DNA from 4 places in the Streptomyces sp. NPDC014801 genome. Region 2 is predicted to be linked to each of the others. Evidence: riboswitches for the same ligand, from Rfam matches in the RefSeq annotation. Region 2 holds a riboswitch; each other region holds the start of a gene.
What was found. A riboswitch is a leader RNA that binds a small molecule or an ion and turns the genes downstream of it on or off. The one in region 2 is predicted to bind cyclic di-AMP.

Region 1 (4,899 bases), on a different contig from region 2:
TGGGCGGGCCGGTCAGGCCACCGCTGCGATGCGCAGCTTGATGTCGTCCGGGGAGAGCGTGCCCTTCGCGGTCACGTGGTCGCCGGAGGACTCGCCGCGCAGCCGGCGGCCGATCCACGGCACCAGGTACTCGCGGGCCCAGTGCACGTCGTCGCGCCGGACCTCCAGCGTGCCGCGCGGCGGCAGCGGCGGCCAGGGCTGCTCCGGATCGGCCGGGACCTTCAGGCCGAGCACCTGGCCGGCCCGCAGCGCCACGCGCGTGTGGCCCTCCGGCGACAGGTGCAGCCGGTCGTGGTCCCAGGCGCGGCGGTCCTGGACGGACTTCAGCGACCACAGGTCGAGCACCGGGCAGCCGTAGCGGTCGGCGACGGCCCGCACATGCCCGTTGTAGGTCGCGATCTTGCCGCGCAGATGCTTGAGCAGCGGCACGCCCCGCGTGTCGAAGCCCGTCGTCACCATGACCGTGCCGGCCACCGCGGTGAGCTGCGCGACCGCCTTCTCGAACCGCTCGGCGACCTCGTCGGGATCGGTGCCGGGCCGGATGATGTCGTTGCCGCCCGCGCAGAACGACACCAGATCGGGGGCGAGTTCGACGGCCCTCGGCACCTGGTCGGCCACGATCTGGTCGAGGAGTTTGCCGCGTACCGCGAGGTTCGTGTACGTGAAGTCGCCTTCGGGCCGCCGGTCGGCGAGGAGTACGGCGAACCGGTCGGCCCAGCCGACGAACTGCCCGTCGGGGCCGGGGTCGCCCACGCCCTCGGTGAAGCTGTCCCCCACCGCCACGTACGACCCGATCACTGCTCTGCTGTCACTCTTCGAATCGTCTGCCACAGCAGTCCATGATTCACCTTCGAATGTGACCTACGCGACCGTAGGAAGGGGTTGACGGGCGGTGAGATAAGCCACTCCTAAAGGGTTGGCCAAGCAGGGAATAGACCCGGGCGGCAGGCGGCCCGGGACCGCGCACCACGTCGAAGGCCGGGCCCCTGGCGGGGGCCCGGCCTTCGACGGCGTGTCAGGTGGGGTGCCGCGACGCGGCGCGGGGTCAGCCGACGGCCACGCCGTGCGCGCGCAGGTAGGCGACCGGGTCCACGTCGGAGCCGTAGTCCGGCGTGGTGCGGATCTCGAAGTGCAGGTGCGGGCCGGTCACGTTGCCGGTCGCGCCGGACAGGCCGAGCTGCTGGCCCGCGGTCACGCTCTGCCCGGCGGAGACGGACAGCTGCGACAGGTGGGCGTACTGGGCGTAGTAGCCGTCGTTCAGCTTGATGACGACCTGGTTGCCGTAGGCGCCGCCCCAGCCGGCGGAGACGACGGTGCCCGCGCCGACGGCCTTGACGGGGGTGCCGGTCGGGACGACGAAGTCGACGCCGGTGTGGTAGCCGCTGGACCACATGCTGCCGGCGGTGTGGTAGGCGGTGCCGATGGTGGCACCGGAGACCGGCAGGGTGAAGCCGTTGGCGGCGGTCGCGGGCTTGGCGGCCTCGGCGGGCTTCGCGGCCTCGGCGGGCTTGGCGGAGGACTTCCGCGCGGGCGCCTCGCTCTTGTGCGTCGGGGCGGCCTTGTGCGCGGTGGCGGCCTTCTTGCCGAGGGACAGCTTCAGACCGGGGTGGATGAGCGACGGGTCGCTGCCGACGGCCTCGCGGTTGTCCTCGTACAGCTTCTTCCAGCCGCCGGCGACGTGCTGCTCGTCGGCGATCTTGGACAGGTAGTCGCCGGCCTTCACGGTGTAGACGCGCGCACCGGACTGCGCGGCCTTCTGGGCGGTGGACGGCAGCGTCCGGACGGCCTTGTCCGTCACCGACTGGGCGGCGGCCTGCGGCGTCGCGGCGTGGGCGCCGGCGGCGCTCACGAGCGGCAGCGCGAGCGCGGCGCCACCGGTGCCGGCGACGGCGAGAGTACGGGCGAGACGCTGGGCCTTCGGACGGCGGTGCTTACCCTTCGCGGGCATGGCGCAATTCCTCTCCGGCGCCTGCGAGGTGAGCTGTCGGGTTCGGGCGGGAGATGCCCGGCCGCGCTGGGCGCGGCTTCACCCCAAAGCCGTTCCGGGAACCGGAACAGGCGTCGTACCTGTGGGTCCCCCGCTCCTGCCGTACGTCGGGTGGGTGGGTGCGGTGCGCCGGACGGCGGCAGGATTCGGCGTCCGTCCGGATTCGGTGGGGAACGTAAGCGAGCAGGACGCACGGGGACAAGCAGAAGGTTGCGCCGACGGGCGTTTTCTGTGATCGACTTTCCGTTTCCGCCGTCACGCTATGTGCATTCCGTGCCCGGCGTTTTCACCAATTCCCCAGGAAATCCGTCCTGATTACGTGAACATGACGTACGACGGACGGTCACGGTTATGACGCTCCTCACGCGGCGGTTTCCCAGCAGCCTTTATTACCTGGCGAGTTGGAAGGAAGGCTGCAATTCGGACAGAAAGCCCAGATGCGGCACGGGCGGATATCCGTCCCATTCGCCCACCGCCGCCGGGGACGCCGGGACAACCGGTTGCCCCGGGAATCCATGTCGTATCGTCGAGGGGCACCCGTCGGCCACCGAGCCGCGCCGGCGGGGCCGAGCGGGAGGAGCCCTTCGTGACGCAGCAGGTGCCGTCGACCGAACCCGAGCTGGCCGGAGTGCGCAACTTCCGCGACGTGGGCGGACTGCCCACCACCGACGGGCGGCGCGTGCGGCACGGAGTGCTGTTCCGCAGCGGTCACCTCGCGCACGCCACGCAGGAGGACGCGGCCTACCTCTCCTCCCTGGGACTGCACACGATCTTCGACTTCCGCAACGCCGCCGACCAGAAGCTGGAGGGCCCGGACGTCGAGCTGCCGGGCGTGCGCAACGTCAACCTGCCGCTGTCCGACCCGGCGGACGGCGCCGAGTTCTGGAAGATGGTGCGCGACGGCGACCTCGACCAGCTGCGCGGCATCCTCGCCGACGGCAAGGGCGCGCACCGGATGATCGCCTCCTACCGCACGATCATCAAGGAGCGCACCGGCGAGCACTCCCGGGTGCTGCACGCGCTCGCCGAGGACAACGTCCCGGCGCTGATGCACTGCGCCGCCGGCAAGGACCGTGCGGGGTTGTCGATAGCGGTCACCCTGCTCGCGCTGGGCGTGGAGCGGGACGCGATCGTCGAGGACTACCTGAAGTCCAACGAGAAGCACCGCCGCTACAAGGTGCGCCGCAGCGGCTCGGCGGAGTCGGCGTACACGCCCGAGGTGATGGAGCTGCTCAGCCCCCTCTTCGACGCGCGGGCCGAGTACCTCACCGCGGCCATGGAGACCATCGAGGAGACCTGGGGCGGCGTCGACGCCTACCTGGAGCAGGGACTGAAGCTCACCCCCGCGACGCGGGAGCGGCTGCGGGCGCGGCTGCTCGACTGAGCCGCGGCGCCACGCCGGGGGCCGGCGCCCGGGGATCCTTCGACCATGGGGGGCCTTCGACCCGGGGGACTCCTTCGGCTCGGGCGACCCGGGGGGCTACTTCGCGCCCACCTCGAACAGCAGCCAGATGAAGCCGGCCAGGACGTGTCCGACGGCGATGTAGATGATGAGCCGGATCCACAGGGTCCGGGGGAACTTCTCCTCGAGGTTGCTCATCGTGCCTCTCCGGGGTGGGCGGGCCCCAGGCACAGCGTGGCCGTGGGGCTCTGCAGCAGGGTGTGGACGAACAGGAGCTCCAGCCCGCCCGGGTCCTCGGCGGCGATCCGGTGCGGGGTGAGCGAGTCGAAGTGCGCGCTGTCCCCCGGGCCGAGCCGGTGGGTGGTGTCCCCGAGCCGGAGCCTGAGGCGGCCGTCCAGGACGTACAGCCACTCCTCGCCGGGGTGCACGCGCACGATGTCGCCCTGCGCCCCGTAGGGCACCCGCACCCGCAGGGCCTGCATACCGCGGCCGGGCGCTCCGGCCTGCCGGTACGTCCAGCCGCCGGCGGCCGTCGGCTCCATGTCCGCCCCGCGCACCACGGCGTCCCGCTCGGCGACGCTCTCGCCGAGCAGCTCCGAGACGGTCGTACTGTAGATACGGGCGAGCGCGAGCAGCATCGGCAGCGAGGGCTGGCGCTGCCCGGTCTCCAGCCGGGACAGATGGGCCGCGGACAGTCCGGCGGCGCGGGCGGCGGCCTCCAGGGTGAGGCCGGCGCGGCGGCGCAGGGCCCGCAGCTGCGGGGCCACGGCGGGCAGGTCACCGGCCGTTTCCGCCGGAAACTCGGAGGAGTTCATGCCTCCATTGAGCCGCAGTCTTGCCTCTGCGGCAAATTTCTTGCCCCAGAGGCAAAACCCGCGGGCCGCGTCAGCGGTTGGCCACCGCCTGCTTGATCAGCGTCTTGCCGAAGTCCCACACCAGTCCGCCGCCGCTGTGCGCGTCGTCCATCACGGCGGCGAAGGCCTCGACGAAGCGGTCCACGTCCGCCTCGTCGATGATCAGCGGCGGGATCAGTTTGATCACCTCCAGGTGGTCACCGGAGACCTGGGTGAGGATCCGGTGCCGCTGGAGCAGCGGGACGACGACCATCTGCGCGAACAGTCCCTTGCGGGCCGCCTGCAGCATGGCCCAGCGGCTGCGCAGCTTCAGCGACTGCGGCCGGCCGAACTCGATGCCGATCATCAGGCCCCGGCCGCGCACGTCGGCGAGCAGCTCGTAGGTGTCGGTCAGCGCGGCCAGCCGGGACTTCAGCAGCTCCCCCGTCCGCCGCACCCCGGCGACGATCTGCTCCTGCTCCATGACCGACAGGACCGCGAGGCCGCACGCCATCGCCTGGGCGTTGGAGCCGAAGCTCGCGGAGTGGACCAGGACGCGGTCCATGGACGAGTAGACCTTCTTGAAGATCCACTCCTTGCCCAGGGTGGCGCCCACCGGCACATAGCCGCCGGAGAGCGCCTTGGCCACGCACACCAGGTCCGGTTCGACGCCGTCC
Region 2 (4,899 bases):
AGCGGGCCTCGGCGCGCTGCTCGCGCGCGTACTGCACGGCGAGGGAGCGCTCGGTGGGCTCCAGGTCGAACTCCAGGCGGACGACGCCGTCCTCGAAGCTGCGCTTCTGGGTGTACCCGGCGTCCGTGAACACCTTGATCATCTTGGTGTTGGCGGGCAGCACCTCGGCGGCGAAGCGGCGGATGCCGCGCTCGCGGGCGACGGCGGCGATGTGTTCGAGCAGGGCGGAGGCGACGCCGCGGCCCTGGTGGGCGTCCTGGACTAGGAAGGCGACCTCGGCTTCGTCGGCCGGTGCGGACGCGGGCATTCCGTTCGCGCCGATCCGGTCGTAGCGTACGGTTGCGATGAACTCGCCGCCGATCGTGGCCGCGAGTCCCACCCTGTCCACAAAGTCGTGGTGTGTGAAGCGGTGGACGTCCTTCGCGGACAGGCGCGGGTAGGGCGCGAAGAAGCGGTAGTACTTCGACTCGTCCGACACCTGCTCGTAGAAGCTGACCAGGCGGTCCGCGTCATCGACGGTGATGGGGCGGATCCGCGCGGTGCCGCCGTCGCGCAGCACCACGTCGGCCTCCCAGTGGGCGGGGTACTCCTGCCTGTCCGACGCGCTCTGCATGGGGCCCAGAGTACGGCTCGCGTACGACAACGGCGCGGGGCACTCTGTGGAGGACGGATGCCGGGTCGAGGCCGAGGCCCGGTGATCGCGTCCGGATGGGGTCCATGGACCTCTCCGGGCATGCTTCACCGTATGGGAAACTGGTCTAGACAACCCTGAGAACTGAAGGGCAGCAACACATGGCTGAGCGCCGCGTCAACGTCGGCTGGGCCGAGGGCCTCCACGCCCGCCCCGCCTCCATCTTCGTCCGAGCCGCCACGGCCACAGGCGTCCCGGTGACGATCGCCAAGGCCGGCGGCACCCCGGTCAACGCGGCCTCCATGCTGGCCGTCCTCGGCCTGGGCGCCCAGGGCGGCGAGGAGATCGTCCTCGCGTCCGACGCCGAGGGTGCGGACGCCGCACTGGACCGTCTGGCGAAGCTGGTCTCCGAGGGCCTCGAGGAGCTCCCCGAGACCGTCTGAGTCACGGCATGAAAGAAACCGCGTCGGCCTTTCCGGTCGGCGCGGTTTCGCGTTTTCCGGTCGACGCGGTCTCGCGCTTTCCGGTCGGTGCGGTCTCGCTTTCCGGTCGGTGCGGTCTCGCGCTTTCGGCATTTACGGTGGGTACGTCCGCGGAATTCGCGGAGTGCCCGGGAAATGGGCGCGCCGATGAGCGGGTCATGAGCAGGTCTCATTATTCGACCCCGAGGGCAGGAACCGAATATCCCACTCTTTGTATACGGCGCCCGTGTTAATGCCGCAGGCCCGGTGTGTTGACGGCATGTTGCGAAGTCCTCACGCGCTCGGGGCGGTCGCCGGCGCCGGGGCGGCGCAGCCGGTGGGCGGCCGTGGAGCGCTCGGTGTGCAGCGCGGCAACCGCCCGCGCCCGCTCGCTGTCGCCGCGCGCCACCGCGTCCACGATGGCGCCGTGCTCCGCCCACACGTCCACGGGGCCGGCCGACGGCTCCACCGTGTACAGCCAGGCGATCTTGTGCCGCAGCTGGGTGAGCGCCGCGGTCAGGGCCTGGCTGCCGCAGGCCTGGGCGAGCGTCTCGTGGAACCAGCCGTCCAGGGAGCGCAGCTCGTCACCGGTGCCGTGCCGGGCGCGCTCCCGGCCGAGCCGCACCAGGCCGCGCAGCACCTTCAGATGCGCCTCGGTGCGCCGCTGGGCGGCCCGCGCGGCACCCAGCGGCTCCAGCAGCGTCCGCATCTCCAGCAGATCGGCCGCGTCCTGCTCGGTGGGCTCGGCCACGCACGCGCCCGCGTGCCGCCGCGTCACGACGAAACCCTCGGCCTCCAGGGTGCGCAGCGCCTCGCGCACCGGTACCCGGGAGACGCCGTAGCGGCGGGCGAGCACTTCCTCGGTGAGCCGGCTGCCGCGCTCGTGGATACCGGCGACGATGTCGTCCCGGATCGCCGTGCACACCGAATGCGCCGGAATACGCATGTCCGACCTCCGTCTTGATCCCCGTGAAACGCCGACGATGGACGCGTGTTCCGTGACTCTATTCCAAGGGGCCGGAATTTCCGACGGCGGGCCGGATTCCATGGATATTTTTTGGTCGGCAGGATGGCGGGACGGGGTGGAGGGGCGGAAAAACGGCGAAAGCCCCGGCTCGGTGATCCGGGGCTTTCGTTCGACGCTTGCTGCCGGGGACGTCAGAGGTTGACGCCGTGCGCGCGCAGATAGGCGACCGGGTCGATGTCGGAGCCGTACTCCGGGGAGGTGCGCGCCTCGAAGTGCAGGTGCGGACCGGTGACGTTGCCGGTGGCGCCGGACAGGCCTATCTGCTGGCCGGCCACGACCTGCTGGCCCACGACGACGCCGATCGACGACAGGTGCCCGTACTGGGTGTACGTGCCGTCGTGCATGCGGATGACGATCTGGTTGCCGTAGGCGCCGCCCCAGCCGGTCTCGACGACGGTGCCGTAGCCGACCGCGTGCACCGTGGTGCCGGTCGCGGCGTGGAAGTCGATGCCGGTGTGGTGGCCGGAGGACCACAGGGAGCTGCTCGCCTCGTACCCCGTGGAGACGTACGAGTGAGCGATCGGGGCCACGTACGTGGTCAGGAGCTTGCGCTGGGCCTCGCGGGCGGCGCGCTCCTTGGCCTCGCGGGCCCGCTCGGCGGCGGCCTTGCGCGCGGCCTCCTCGGCGGCCTTCTGCTCGGCGGCCTGCTTCTGCGCCTCGGCCTGCGCGTCGATCTGCTGGGCGACCGAGTCGTCGGCGGTGATCACGGGGAGCAGGCCGGTCTGCTCGGCGGAGGTTTCGGCCGCGAGCGCGGGGGCGGCGAGGGTGCCGATGACGCCGGTGGTGGTGAGGGCGGCGATACCGGCGGCCTGCGCGGTGGTGCGCTTCATGCGGCTCGGACGGCGGTGCTTCCCGGTGGCGCAGACGAACGCCATGTGGTGGCTGATCCTTTCCTTCCCTCTCGCCTACCGGGTTAGCTGACGGGTTCGGAGCAGGAAGGTCTCCTACGGGCCCCCTCGCGGGCGCCCGATTCACCCCAGGGACGTGTGGGTCCCCGGCTCCCCTGGCTCGCGCCGTACGGGGACTCGGCGATGGCTGTCCGGTGCCGCGGGTGCGGCGCACTGCCTGACGGACAGCCCGGATGAAGCTACGGTGAGCGACCTTCAAAGCTCAAACGAATCAGTGGTTTTGTAGCGCATCCCACAGGTCAGACAGGCAACCTCCGCCCCAATTCGGGCATTCGGGCGATGCGACGCCTTCGATCCCAAACGACGCGGGGTGCGCGGGGATGGCGGCTGTCGGCGGCGGGGGCGGGGCGCCGGGAGACAGGGGAAGGCCCCTGGTGGTCCGTCAACCACCAAGGCCCTGCGTGCGGGTGTGTCCGCGGCCGGGGGGCGCGGTGCGGGTGTGCCTGTGGCCAGCGGGGCTCGCGGTGCGCATGCGTCTGCGGCCAGTGGTGTGCACGGTGCGGGTGCGGGTGCTCCTGCGGCCAGTGGGCGCGTTGTGCGTATCTGCGGCCACGGGGATCTGCGGTGACGGTGCGCATCGGCTTGCCTGGGCCCCCGGTACCCGGTGCGCCCACTGGGCACCGGGGCGGCCGTAGAGCACCAGGGCGGCCGTGAGGCGGCCGCAGCGCGCGCCTGGACGCGCGGCACTGCGGCGGGCGGGCGGTACGCACGCGCTCACGCCCCCGGGACGCGACGTGTGCGGGCCTAGCGGCCGCCAGGCCATCAGGGCGCCACGCGCGCGTGCACGCTCCGCCGCCGGCAGGGCATGCACGCGCGGGTGCGTCTACTCCGCGCTGACCACCGAGACCGTGCCGATGCCGAGGGCCTCGACGGGCTCCTTGATCTGCCCGGCGTCGCCGACCAGAACGGTCACCAGGCGGTCCACCGGGAACGCGTTCACGACGGCCGCGGTGGCCTCGACGGTGCCGGTCGCGGCGAGCTGCTGGTACAGCGCCGCCTGGTAGTCGTCCGGCAGGTGCTGCTCGACCTGGTCGGCCAGCGTGCCCGCGACGGCCGCCGCGGTCTCGTACTTCAGCGGGGCCACCCCGACGAGGTTCTGTACGGCGACGTCGCGTTCGGCGTCGGTCAGGCCCTCGGCCGCCAGGGTGCGCAGCACGGTGAAGAGGTCGTCGAGCGCCGGACCGGTGTTCGGCGTGTCGACGGAACCGCTGATGGCGAGCATCGCGGCGCCCGAGCCGTCGGGGGCGGAACGCAGCACCTGGCTGAAGGCGCGCACGCCGTAGGTGTAGCCCTTCTCCTCGCGCAGGACGCGGTCCAGGCGGGAGGTGAGGGTGCCGCCGAGGCAGTACGTGCCGAGCACCTGCGCCGGCCACACGCGGTCGTGCCGGTCGGGGCCGATCCGCCCGATGAGCAGCTGCGTCTGGACGGCGCCGGGACGGTCGACGATGACGACGCGGCCGGTGTCGTCGGCCGTCACCGCCGGCACGGGCCGCGGCTCGGTGCGCGAGCCCGTCCAGGCGCCCAGGGTGTCGCCGAGGAGCGCGTCCAGGTCGATGCCGGTCAAGTCGCCGACGACGACCGCGGTGGCGGTGGCGGGGCGTACGTGCCGCTCGTAGAAGGCCCGCACGGCGGCCGCGTCGATCGCGGTGACCGTGTCCTCGGTGCCCTGGCGCGGGCGGGACATGCGCGAGGTCGCCGGGAAGAGCTCCTTGGACAGCTCCTTCGCGGCGCGGCGGGAGGGGTTGGCCAGCTCGTGCGGGATCTCGTCGAGGCGGTTGCGCACCAGCCGCTCGACCTCGCTGTCGGCGAAGGCGGGCGCCCGGAGCGCGTCGGCGACCAGGCCGAGGCCCTTGGCCAGCCGGGAGGCGGGCA
Region 3 (4,899 bases), on a different contig from region 2:
CTTGGCGGACGGGTCGGCGGACGACCCGTCACCGCCGCCCCCGGCCGCGCCGCCGCCCAGACCGCCGGCGAGCCCGCCGAGGTCGGGCAGGCCCAGGTCGGTGTTGACGCGGACGGTGCCGGAGAACTGCTGGACGTCCGACGCCGCGATCTTCTCGATGAGCTGCTGGGCGCTGATCGCCGGCAGGTCCGGGTCCCCGGAGCTGGCGAGCGCGGGAACGATCCCGATCGTCGCGGCGGCCACGCCCACGACCGTCGCGGGCACGGCGTACCGCGCGACCTTGCGACGCCCCCCGTGCGGCGGACCGGCCGGCTCGCCCGCGGCCGTCGCCCTGTCCTCGGTTCCAAACGGTGCCATCTGTGCGCTACCTCCGTCGTCGGCGGCGGCTGTCCGTCCCGTGACCCGCGGCGTGCGCTCCCGGCGGGCCCCACCCCAAGCCGCCATTCTCACCCGAATCGGTGAGGAGTGGTGTCTTTCGTGCTTCCCATCAGACCAAATCGGCCGCCGCCGGTCGTCACCCCACGGAGTCAACTCCATGTACTGCTGGGGTATGACATGGCGAGGGGTCAGCTCCCCTTACCCGTAGGGGATGTGGGGGACACGGGGGATGCGGCGGGGGTACGGCGGGGCGAAGGGGACGGCGGGGCGAAGGGCACGGCAGCCAGAGACACCCCCTGGGCCGGCCGGGGTTCATGGCGGGGCTCCGTGGCGGAGTCGTCCCGGACCGGAAGGGCCGGGACGCACGTGCGGCGCCCGAGGGGCGATCCGCCGGCGGCCGGGTCAGCCCGCCCGGTGGACCACCGCGTCGCACAGCTCCATCAGGGCCACCTTGGCGTCGCACTCCCGCAGCGGGGCCAGCGCGGCCCGCGCCTCCTCGGCGTAGCGGACGGTGTCGCGGCGCGCCTGCTCCAGCGCGGGGTGCGCGCGCAGCGCGGCGAGCGCCTCCGCGTGCCGCGCGTCGTCGCTGAGGTCGGAGTCGAGCAGCTCGCACAGGGCGCGGTCCTCCGGCAGCCCCAGCCGCTCGGCCCGCTCCCGCAGCCGCAGCACCGGCAGCGTCGGGATGCCCTCGCGCAGGTCCGTGCCCGGCGTCTTGCCGGACTCGTGCGAGTCGGAGGCGATGTCGAGTACGTCGTCGGCGAGCTGGAAGGCGACGCCGAGCCGCTCCCCGTACTGGGTGAGCACGTCCACGACCGTCTCGTCGGCGCCGGACATCATCGCGCCGAACCGGCACGAGACCGCGACCAGCGACCCCGTCTTGCCGCCGAGCACCTCGAGGTAGTGGTCGACCGGGTCCCGGCCGTCCTGCGGGCCCGCGGTCTCCAGGATCTGGCCGGTGACCAGCCGCTCGAACGCGAGAGCCTGGACCCGGACCGCCTCCGGTCCGAGGTCGGCGAGGATCTGCGAGGCCCGGGCGAAGAGGAAGTCGCCGGTCAGGACGGCGACGGAGTTGCCCCACCGGGTGTTCGCGCTGGGCACGCCGCGGCGCACGGCCGCCTCGTCCATGACGTCGTCGTGGTACAGCGTCGCGAGGTGGGTCAGCTCCACCACGACGGCGGACGGCACGACACCCGGCGCGTACGGATCACCGAACTGCGCCGCGAGCATCACGAGCAGCGGCCGGAACCGCTTCCCGCCCGCCCGCACCAGGTGCTGCGCGGCCTCCGTGATGAAGGGAACCTCGCTCTTGGTGGCCTCGAGCAACCCTTCCTCGACAGCCGCCAATCCGGCCTGGACATCGGCTTCGAGAGCCTGGTCCCGCACGCTCAGCCCGAACGGCCCGACGACGGTCACGAGGGGTCTCCTGTCTGCTGGTGCCGGTTGGCGATTACGCGGTTTGTCGATAGGTCGCTGCCATCACTCAAGTCAGCGTATCCGGTCACGTTTCGATCACCGATAGCGCCCACGGTTACAGGCCAGGCGGTATCGGATCACGCCCGATATGTTGATCGACCACATCTGATCAGCCGAAAAGTACCGTTATCCACCATGCTCACACCCGGGAGACCACTCCCCCACCCTGTGCGAGCCGCCCGGCCGATCGCGCCGGAACACGACCCTACTGCCCGTTTTGCCGTAATTAATCAGCCGAATCACCTTGGTCACCTTGGTTCCAAATGTGTTGCGCCTGTGACACCAGTGAATTGGGTCACGCGGACCCCTCGCCGGTCCCCGACTGCCGGAACCCTCGCTTCCCCAGTTCCCCCAAGCGAGTTGAGGCTTGGCAGTAGCAAAGGATCAAGACACCCAAACGGCCCCTACCAAGGTCAACTAGGGCGATAGGTGAATCCGGTACTTGTTCCCGGCATGTGCTCTCGCATAACTTCCCGGCCTGTCGGATGGACGCCTAATCCTGCCGCCGTCCGGCACCCACCATCGGACCAACTCATCCGTGTACGGCAGGAGCGGGGGACCCAGGTAAGTCGCCGAACCGGACGTCGTCGCCCCGACGACGCCCCGGACCGGCTCGGGGTGAAGCCGTGCCGCCTTCCGCGGCCGGCCGGGCATCTCCAGCCCGAACCCGACAGCTCACCTCGCAGGCGCCGGAGAGGAACTTCGCCATGCCCGCTGCCGGTCAGCACCGCCGCACCCGCACGTCCCGCCTCGTCCGCACCCTCGCCGTCGCCGGCACGGGTGCCGCCGCCCTCGCGCTCCCGCTCTTCGGCGCCACCAGCGCCTCCGCCGCCACGCCGGCCTCCACCGCGACCGTGATCACCGCCGCCAACTCGGTCTACCCGAACAACCTGGACGGCTGGATCCGCCAGTCGCTGGACATCATGGCCCAGCGCGGCATCCCCGGCACCTACGACGGGATCTACCGCAACATCATCCGCGAGTCCTCCGGCAACCCGGCCGCCATCAACCTGTGGGACTCCAACGCGGCCGCCGGCACCCCCTCCAAGGGCCTGCTGCAGGTCATCGACCCGACCTTCCTCGCCTACCACGTGCCCGGCACCTCCATGGACCCGTACGACCCGATCGCCAACATCACCGCGGCCTGCAACTACGCGGCCGCCCGCTACGGCTCGATCGACAACGTGTTCAGCGCGTACTGAGCCGGCTGAGCTCAGCGCGTCCTGACGGGGCCGAGCCGCCTCCGTCATCTGAAGAGTCGTTCGAGGACGACGGCGATGCCGTCGTCCTCGTTCGACAAGGTGATCTCGTCGGCCACGGCCTTCAGCTCCGGATGGGCGTTGGCCATGGCCACCCCGCGGGCGGCCCAGGCGAACATCGGGATGTCGTTCGGCATGTCCCCGAATGCCAGCGCCCGCTCCGCGCCCAGCCCGAGACGGTCGGCCGCCAGCGCCAGCCCCGTCGCCTTGGTGACCCCGCACGGCTGCAGCTCCACCGTGCCCGGCCCCGACATCGTCACCGTCGCCAGCGAGCCGACCACCGCGCGGGCCGTCGCCGCCAGCGCGTCGTCGGACAGTTCGGGATGGCGCAGCAGCACCTTGCTGATCGGCTCGCCCCACAGATCGTCGCGCCGCCCGACCCGCACCGCCGGCAGCGTCGGGTGCGGCATCCGGTAGCCGGGCTCGATCAGCGTCAGCCCGTCCACCCCGTCCTGGTCGACCGCGGCGTAGACCTCCCCCACCTCGGCCTCGATCTTGCCGAGCGCCGTCTCGGCCAGCTCCCGGTCCAGCGTCACCGACCACAGCAGCCGGTCCGCCCCCGCGTCGTACACCTGCGCGCCCTGCCCGCACACCGCGAGCCCCGTGGAACCCAGGTCCTCCAGCAGCGGCCGCACCCGGGGCGCCGGGCGGCCCGTCACCACCAGATGCCGGGCGCCGGCCCGCACCGCCCGCGCGAGCGCGGCCCGTGACCGGTCGGAGAGCGTGTCGTCGCCGCGCAGCAGCGTTCCGTCCAGGTCAGTGGCGATGAGGGCATATGCGAGGGCGGCCATGATCAGAGAATACGGACCCCGGAAGCCCCCCGTTCACCACCGGCCGCGCCTCCTCCCCGGCCCCTTCGGGCCCCCCGCCGCTGTGGCAGGCTGACCTCTCACTCACCAGGGGGAGGCCCACGTCGTGACCGCCGGACCGGACCGTTTCCAGCAGCACCTCCGGCAGGCCGCCGCCGGCGTCCTCGCCCGCTTCCCCGCCGCCGACGTCCCCGAGATCTACGCCCTCTCCTTCCGTATCTGGCGCCTGGACGACGACCGGCACCCCTACGTCGCCATCGGCTACAACACCGAGTCCCAGTACGCCCGGGAGCGGCGCGCCGAGGACCCGGGCGAGGCCCGCTGGAACTACGCCTGCTGGCTCCTCGACGGCTTCGAGATGCTCGGCAACGTCCCCGAGGACCCGGCCGGCGGCGCCCTCTTCGTCGAGCGGGCCAAGGAGCTCGGGCTGTGGTACGACGACGGCACCGGCGATCCCGCCCTGCCCAAGGCCGTGCGCGACGAGCAGGACGGCACGAGCGGCGACGAGCAGGACGGCATGAGCTGCGACGAGGAGGACGGCATGAGCTGCGACGAGGAGGACGGCACGAGCGAGGGGCTGTGGGAGTACTTCGCCGACGCCTGCACCGGCCTCGCCCGCCATCTGCACGCGAGCGGCCTGATCGAGGAGATCCTCGGCCGCCCGCTGCCGATCGTGGTGTTCGACATGGACTGCCCCGGCTGGGAGGTGGAGGCCACCGAGGCCGCCAACCCGCCCGGCCTGATCACCGGCTTCCTGGACTGGCAGCACGCCCAAGGGGCGTAGCCCACCCCCCGGCCGTCAGCCGTGGGCCGCCATCAGGTGCCGGGCCAGGCGGGGCGAGGCGAACTCCGTGCCGCACACGAACCGCATCACCGGACCGTAGGAACCGGCCGCCGGCAGGCCCGTGAAGTACAGGCCGGGAACCGACGACACGTATCCGGCGCCCAGCTTCGGCGTGCCGCGGCTGACCGCGAGGGCG
Region 4 (4,899 bases), on a different contig from region 2:
CGGGACCGCCGTCGTGCGGGTGAGACGCGTCACAGGGTGACCGCGCGCCTGTTGCTTCAAGTTTCAAGCAGCAGTAGGGTTCCGGACGAACCTTCTGCTTCAAATCTGAAGCAGTCGTACGGAACGGAACCCGGAGTTCCCGCATGGCCGACACCACCGTTGTCCCCGCCGCCACCCCGCGCGCCCGCGTCCGGGTCCCGCTGACCTTCCCCGACGGCTACCGCGCCGACGCCGAGCTCGTCACCTTCCACGGCCTCGCCGACGGGCGGGAGCACCTCGCCGTCGTCCTCGGGGACCCCGGTGGCGTGCCGCTCGTCCGCCTGCACTCCGAGTGCCTGACCGGGGACGTCTTCGGCTCCGCCCGCTGCGACTGCGGCCCCCAGCTGCGCGAGGCCGTCGAGCGCATCGCCGACCGCGGCGGCATCCTGCTCTACCTGCGCCAGGAAGGGCGCGGCATCGGGCTCTACAACAAGCTCGACGCCTACGCCCTCCAGGACCAGGGCCTGGACACCTACGCCGCCAACGCCGCCCTCGGCCTGCCCGAGGACGCCCGCGACTACACCGCCGCCGCGCAGATGCTCACCGCCCTCGGGATCGGCACGCTGGACCTGCTGTCCAACAATCCCGACAAGGCCGGCCAGCTGCGCGCCCTCGGGCTCGACGTCCGCGACCGGGTCCCGACCGGTGTCTTCCCCACCCCGCACAACGTCCGCTACCTGCGCGCGAAGGTGCTGCAGACCCAGCACACGCTGCCGCTCGCGGACCTCACGGAGCGCTGCGTGGTCTGACCGCGAGAGGGGTCGGGCGGGCCCGCCGGGGAACCTCGTCGCGAGCCGCCTCGCGGATGCCGTACACTGGAATCACAACGACGCGGGGTGGAGCAGCTCGGTAGCTCGCTGGGCTCATAACCCAGAGGTCGCAGGTTCAAATCCTGTCCCCGCTACTGAAGGCCGAGGGCCGGAAGCCGAAAGGTTTCCGGCCCTCGGTTTTTTCTCGTCCACCCCCGGCCGCCGCCTTTTTTGGTCTTCCACGGCTCCGGGCGCCGTCTTTCCCTTCCTCCGGCTCCGTGCGCCGTCCTTACCTTCCTCCCCGGCTGCGGCCACCGTCGCCGGTGTCATCCGGTCGGCCCTCACCGCTCGCCGTGCGCGCCCGCACCGGGAAACCTGACAGGCGGAACGACGGCGGACAAGGACGGTGGGAGACGAGCGGTGCGGCCTGCAGACGCGACGGAGGACGGGCCGTACTCCCGGACCGGAGGTGGGCCCTGCACACCCGCCGGTGACACTCCCGTCGTCCTGGACCCCCTGCCGGAGCCCGGGCCGGCAAACGGTCCGGAACCGCGGCCCGACGCGGGACGGCGGGTGTCGTTCGTGCGGGCCTTCGCGCAGGTGCTGCCGGTGCTCCTGATCGTCGTCGGCGGCGTGTACGACTACTGCACCCCGTCGGAGTTCACCGCGGCCCCCTTCTTCACCGCCGCGCCCCTGGTCGCCGCCCCGCTCTACAGCCGGCGCGGCACCGTGGTCACCGGGCTCGCGGCCGTGCTCGTCGTGTTCGCGCTGCACCTCACGCTCGGCATCGTGTGGCACACCGACGCCGTCACCGAACTGGCCACCGTCGCCACCGTCGCCGCCCTGGCCGTGCTCATCAACGCGCTCGCGCGCCGCAGCAGCGAGCAGCTCGCCTCCGCCCGCGAGGTCGCCGAGGCCGCCCAGCGGGCCGTCCTACCCGAACCCGCCGAGCGGATCGGCGGTTTCCAGATCGCCGCCTGCTACGAGGCCGCCCGCGCCGACGCCTTCATCGGCGGCGACCTGTACGCCGTGCAGGACAGCCCGCACGGCGTCCGGCTGATCGTCGGGGACGTGCGCGGCAAGGGCATGGGCGCGGTGGCCGCCGTCGCCGTGGTCATCGGGGCGTTCCGGGAGGCCGCCGAGCAGGAGGCCACTCTGGAGGACGTCGCCCTGCGGCTGGAGCGGGCGCTGTCCCGCGAGGGCGCCCGGCGCGCGGGACTGGACGCCTTCGAGGGGTTCACCACCGCCGTCCTCGCCGAACTCCCGCACGGCGACGGCGTCGTCCGCATCCTCAACCGCGGCCACCCTCCGCCGGTCCTGCTGCACGCGGACGGCACCCTGCGCACGCTGCCGCCCGCCGAACCCGCGCTGCCGCTCGGCATGGGCGAGCTCGGCCCCGGCTCCGACCGGGCCGACGAGACCGGCTTCCCGGGCGGCGCCACCCTGCTGCTGTACACCGACGGCCTCTCCGAGAGCCGTGACCGCCACGGCCGGTTCTACGACGTCGAGGCGCGCCTGGCGGGCCGGGTCGTCGACGAGCCCGGTGCCCTGCTGCAGGCCGTCGCCGACGATGTGCGCCGGCACTCCGGCGGCGGCATGACGGACGACATGGCGCTGCTCGCCGTACGCCGCCCCTGACGGGTCACCCTGGGTGAGCGGGCGAACCCCCTCCGATAACAATTGACGCACCATCACCGAAACCAGGTTTTGAACCTGACGACTGAGGGGCGGTCAAGTCGCCCGGTTTGCACCGGTCGTGGCGTGTAAGTGCCGGCCGGAAAAGTTAATGATCAAGCCGAACGGCTTGGAATCCGACCACCGGGTCTATTAACGTTCGATAACGCAGCGCGGTCGTCCCAGCCGTCACAAGAGACGGCTCCGTGCTCACGCGCCGAATCCCGTAGGGAACCGGGGAACCACCACCTTGGGGTGAATCACGCGGAAGCCGCCGTCCGACGACGAGCGGTATACGCGCGTAGGAGACCTTCCTGCTCCGAACCCGTCAGCTAACCCGGTAGGCGAGACGGAAGGAAAGGAGTACGCCCGCGTGGCGTCCAACCGGCCTGCCCCGACAGCCCCGTTCGTGCCCAGCCAGCACGGCCCCGAGACCCTGGTCTACGGCGGCCACCGCACCGACGAGGGCCCGTGGGAGGAGTGGAATCCCACCGAGGACTCCGTCCGTCCCGTCCGCGGCCGGCACCGCGTCGCCAAGCAGCGCGGCGGACTCGCCCGCAGCTCCACCGTCCTCGGCGTCGGCGTCATCGCCGCCGTCGGCGCGGGCGGCATGGCCAGCGCGAACACCGGCAAGCCGCCGGTGTCCATCTCCATGCCCGACCTGCCCTCCGTCGGCTCGCTGATCTCCGACCACGAGGACGACCGGCCGCAGGGCTCGGCCACCCCGCTCAGCGACATCGCCGCCGGCTCCGACGCCGGCGCGCAGGGCACCACCGACGCCGGCGAGGCGCTGCGCAACCGCATCATGGCGCAGGCCGAGTCGCAGCAGGTCCAGGTCGACGTCAAGGCGCAGGCCGCCGCCGAGGCCGCCGTCGCCCGGCAGGCCGCAGAGGCCGCCGCGAAGGCCGAGAAGGAGGCCGCCGCCAAGGCCGCCGCCGCGAAGGAGAAGGCGGAGGAGGAGGCCAAGAAGAAGGCCGAGGCCGAGCGCCTCGCCGAGCTGGCCAAGCAGTACACGCTGCCGACCTCCTCGTACACGATCACCTCCACCTTCGGCCAGGCCGGCTCCATGTGGTCCTCCGGCTACCACACGGGCCTCGACTTCGCCGCCCCCACCGGCACGCTGATCAAGGCCGTCCACAGTGGCACGATCACCGAGGCGGGCTGGGCCGGCTCCTACGGCTACCGCACGATCCTCACCCTCGACGACGGCACCGAGCTGTGGTTCTGCCACCAGTCGTCGATCAGCGTCAGCGCCGGGCAGAAGGTCGCCACCGGCGACGTCATCGGCCGGGTCGGCGCCACCGGCAACGTGACCGGCCCGCACCTGCACCTGGAGGTCCACCCCGACGGGCAGGCCTCCGGCATCGACCCGATGGCGTGGCTGCGGGACAAGGGCCTCACGCCCTGACCCCTCGCCCGGTTCCTCCCGCCTGACGCCTCGCCCGGTCCCTCACGCCCTGACGCCTCGCCCGGTTCCGCCCGCCTGGCCCTCGCCCGGTTCCCGGTCCCCGGCGGTCCTGACGACACCCCCCCGACGTCAGGGCTGCCGGTCGGGCGTCGCCGGGCGTTCGTGTTTTACATGCTGTTGGTTCGCGTGCGGAATGGGTCGTTCACGCCGGTGCGTTGAAACGGGGCATGACTGCTCTTCGCAAGCTCGGTTCGTCCGACCTCGAGGTCTTCCCGCTCGCCCTCGGCGGCAACGTCTTCGGCTGGACCGCGGACGAGGCGACCTCGTTCGCCGTCCTCGACGCCTACACCGCCGCCGGCGGCAACTTCGTCGACACCGCCGATGCCTACTCCGCCTGGGTCGACGGCAACCAGGGCGGGGAGTCCGAGACGATCATCGGCAAGTGGGTCAAGGCCCGCGGCAACCGCGACGACGTCGTCATCGCCACCAAGGTCAGCCAGCACCCCGAGTACCGGGGCCTGAGCGCCGCGAACATCAAGGCCGCCGCCGACGCCTCCCTGCGCCGCCTCGGCACCGACCGCATCGACCTCTACTACACCCACTACGACCAGCCCGAGGTCCCGGTCGAGGAGATCATCGGCGCGCTGGACGAGCTGGTGCAGGCCGGCAAGGTCCGCCACATCGCCGCCTCCAACATCTCCGCCGAGCGCCTGCGCGCCTCCCTGGAGTTCTCCGACCGCGAGGGCCTCGCCCGGTACGTGGCGCTCCAGCCGCACTACAACCTCGTCTCCCGCGACACCTACGAGGGCGAGCTGCAGGACGTCGCCGACCGCGCCGGCCTCGCCGCCGTCCCCTACTACGCGCTGGCCTCCGGCTTCCTCACCGGCAAGTACCGGCCGGGCACGACCGTGGACAGCCCGCGCGCCGGCGGCGCCGCGCGGTACCTGGACTCGGAGCGCGGCCGCCGGGTCCTCGCCGCCCTCGACGAGATCGCCGCGGCCCACGACGCCCCGGTCGCCACCGTCGCCC

Region 1: it holds a riboswitch for cyclic di-AMP, as region 2 does, so the genes downstream of both, ACF1AL_RS08595 (LysM peptidoglycan-binding domain-containing M23 family metallopeptidase) here and ACF1AL_RS17010 (M23 family metallopeptidase) in region 2, are expected to answer to the same signal.
Region 3: it holds a riboswitch for cyclic di-AMP, as region 2 does, so the genes downstream of both, ACF1AL_RS18960 (transglycosylase SLT domain-containing protein) here and ACF1AL_RS17010 (M23 family metallopeptidase) in region 2, are expected to answer to the same signal.
Region 4: it holds a riboswitch for cyclic di-AMP, as region 2 does, so the genes downstream of both, ACF1AL_RS33595 (M23 family metallopeptidase) here and ACF1AL_RS17010 (M23 family metallopeptidase) in region 2, are expected to answer to the same signal.

The regions. Positions count from the first base shown of each region.
Region 1 is NZ_JBIBXG010000003.1:430,819-435,717, reverse strand. It holds gene ACF1AL_RS08600 (SGNH/GDSL hydrolase family protein) at 13-798, opposite strand; gene ACF1AL_RS08595 (LysM peptidoglycan-binding domain-containing M23 family metallopeptidase) at 1,046-1,948, opposite strand; cyclic di-AMP (ydaO/yuaA leader) riboswitch at 1,954-2,115, opposite strand; gene ACF1AL_RS08590 (tyrosine-protein phosphatase) at 2,574-3,371, shown strand; gene ACF1AL_RS08585 (DUF6126 family protein) at 3,468-3,587, opposite strand; gene ACF1AL_RS08580 (helix-turn-helix domain-containing protein) at 3,584-4,204, opposite strand; gene ACF1AL_RS08575 (aspartate aminotransferase family protein) at 4,275-4,899, opposite strand, start outside.
Region 2 is NZ_JBIBXG010000006.1:423,134-428,032, forward strand. It holds gene ACF1AL_RS16995 (GNAT family N-acetyltransferase) at 1-613, opposite strand, end outside; gene ACF1AL_RS17000 (HPr family phosphocarrier protein) at 793-1,074, shown strand; gene ACF1AL_RS17005 (GntR family transcriptional regulator) at 1,343-2,038, opposite strand; gene ACF1AL_RS17010 (M23 family metallopeptidase) at 2,251-2,994, opposite strand; cyclic di-AMP (ydaO/yuaA leader) riboswitch at 3,007-3,160, opposite strand; gene ACF1AL_RS17015 (M16 family metallopeptidase) at 3,851-4,899, opposite strand, start outside.
Region 3 is NZ_JBIBXG010000007.1:305,068-309,966, forward strand. It holds gene ACF1AL_RS18950 (outer membrane lipoprotein carrier protein LolA) at 1-357, opposite strand, end outside; gene ACF1AL_RS18955 (polyprenyl synthetase family protein) at 781-1,791, opposite strand; cyclic di-AMP (ydaO/yuaA leader) riboswitch at 2,370-2,553, shown strand; gene ACF1AL_RS18960 (transglycosylase SLT domain-containing protein) at 2,559-3,053, shown strand; gene ACF1AL_RS18965 (HAD family hydrolase) at 3,098-3,904, opposite strand; gene ACF1AL_RS18970 (hypothetical protein) at 4,026-4,703, shown strand; gene ACF1AL_RS18975 (FAD-dependent oxidoreductase) at 4,719-4,899, opposite strand, start outside.
Region 4 is NZ_JBIBXG010000015.1:222,146-227,044, forward strand. It holds gene ACF1AL_RS33575 (MarR family winged helix-turn-helix transcriptional regulator) at 1-23, shown strand, start outside; gene ribA (GTP cyclohydrolase II) at 144-788, shown strand; tRNA gene ACF1AL_RS33585 (tRNA-Met) at 870-943, shown strand; gene ACF1AL_RS33590 (PP2C family protein-serine/threonine phosphatase) at 1,209-2,426, shown strand; cyclic di-AMP (ydaO/yuaA leader) riboswitch at 2,668-2,824, shown strand; gene ACF1AL_RS33595 (M23 family metallopeptidase) at 2,836-3,870, shown strand; gene ACF1AL_RS33600 (aldo/keto reductase) at 4,098-4,899, shown strand, end outside.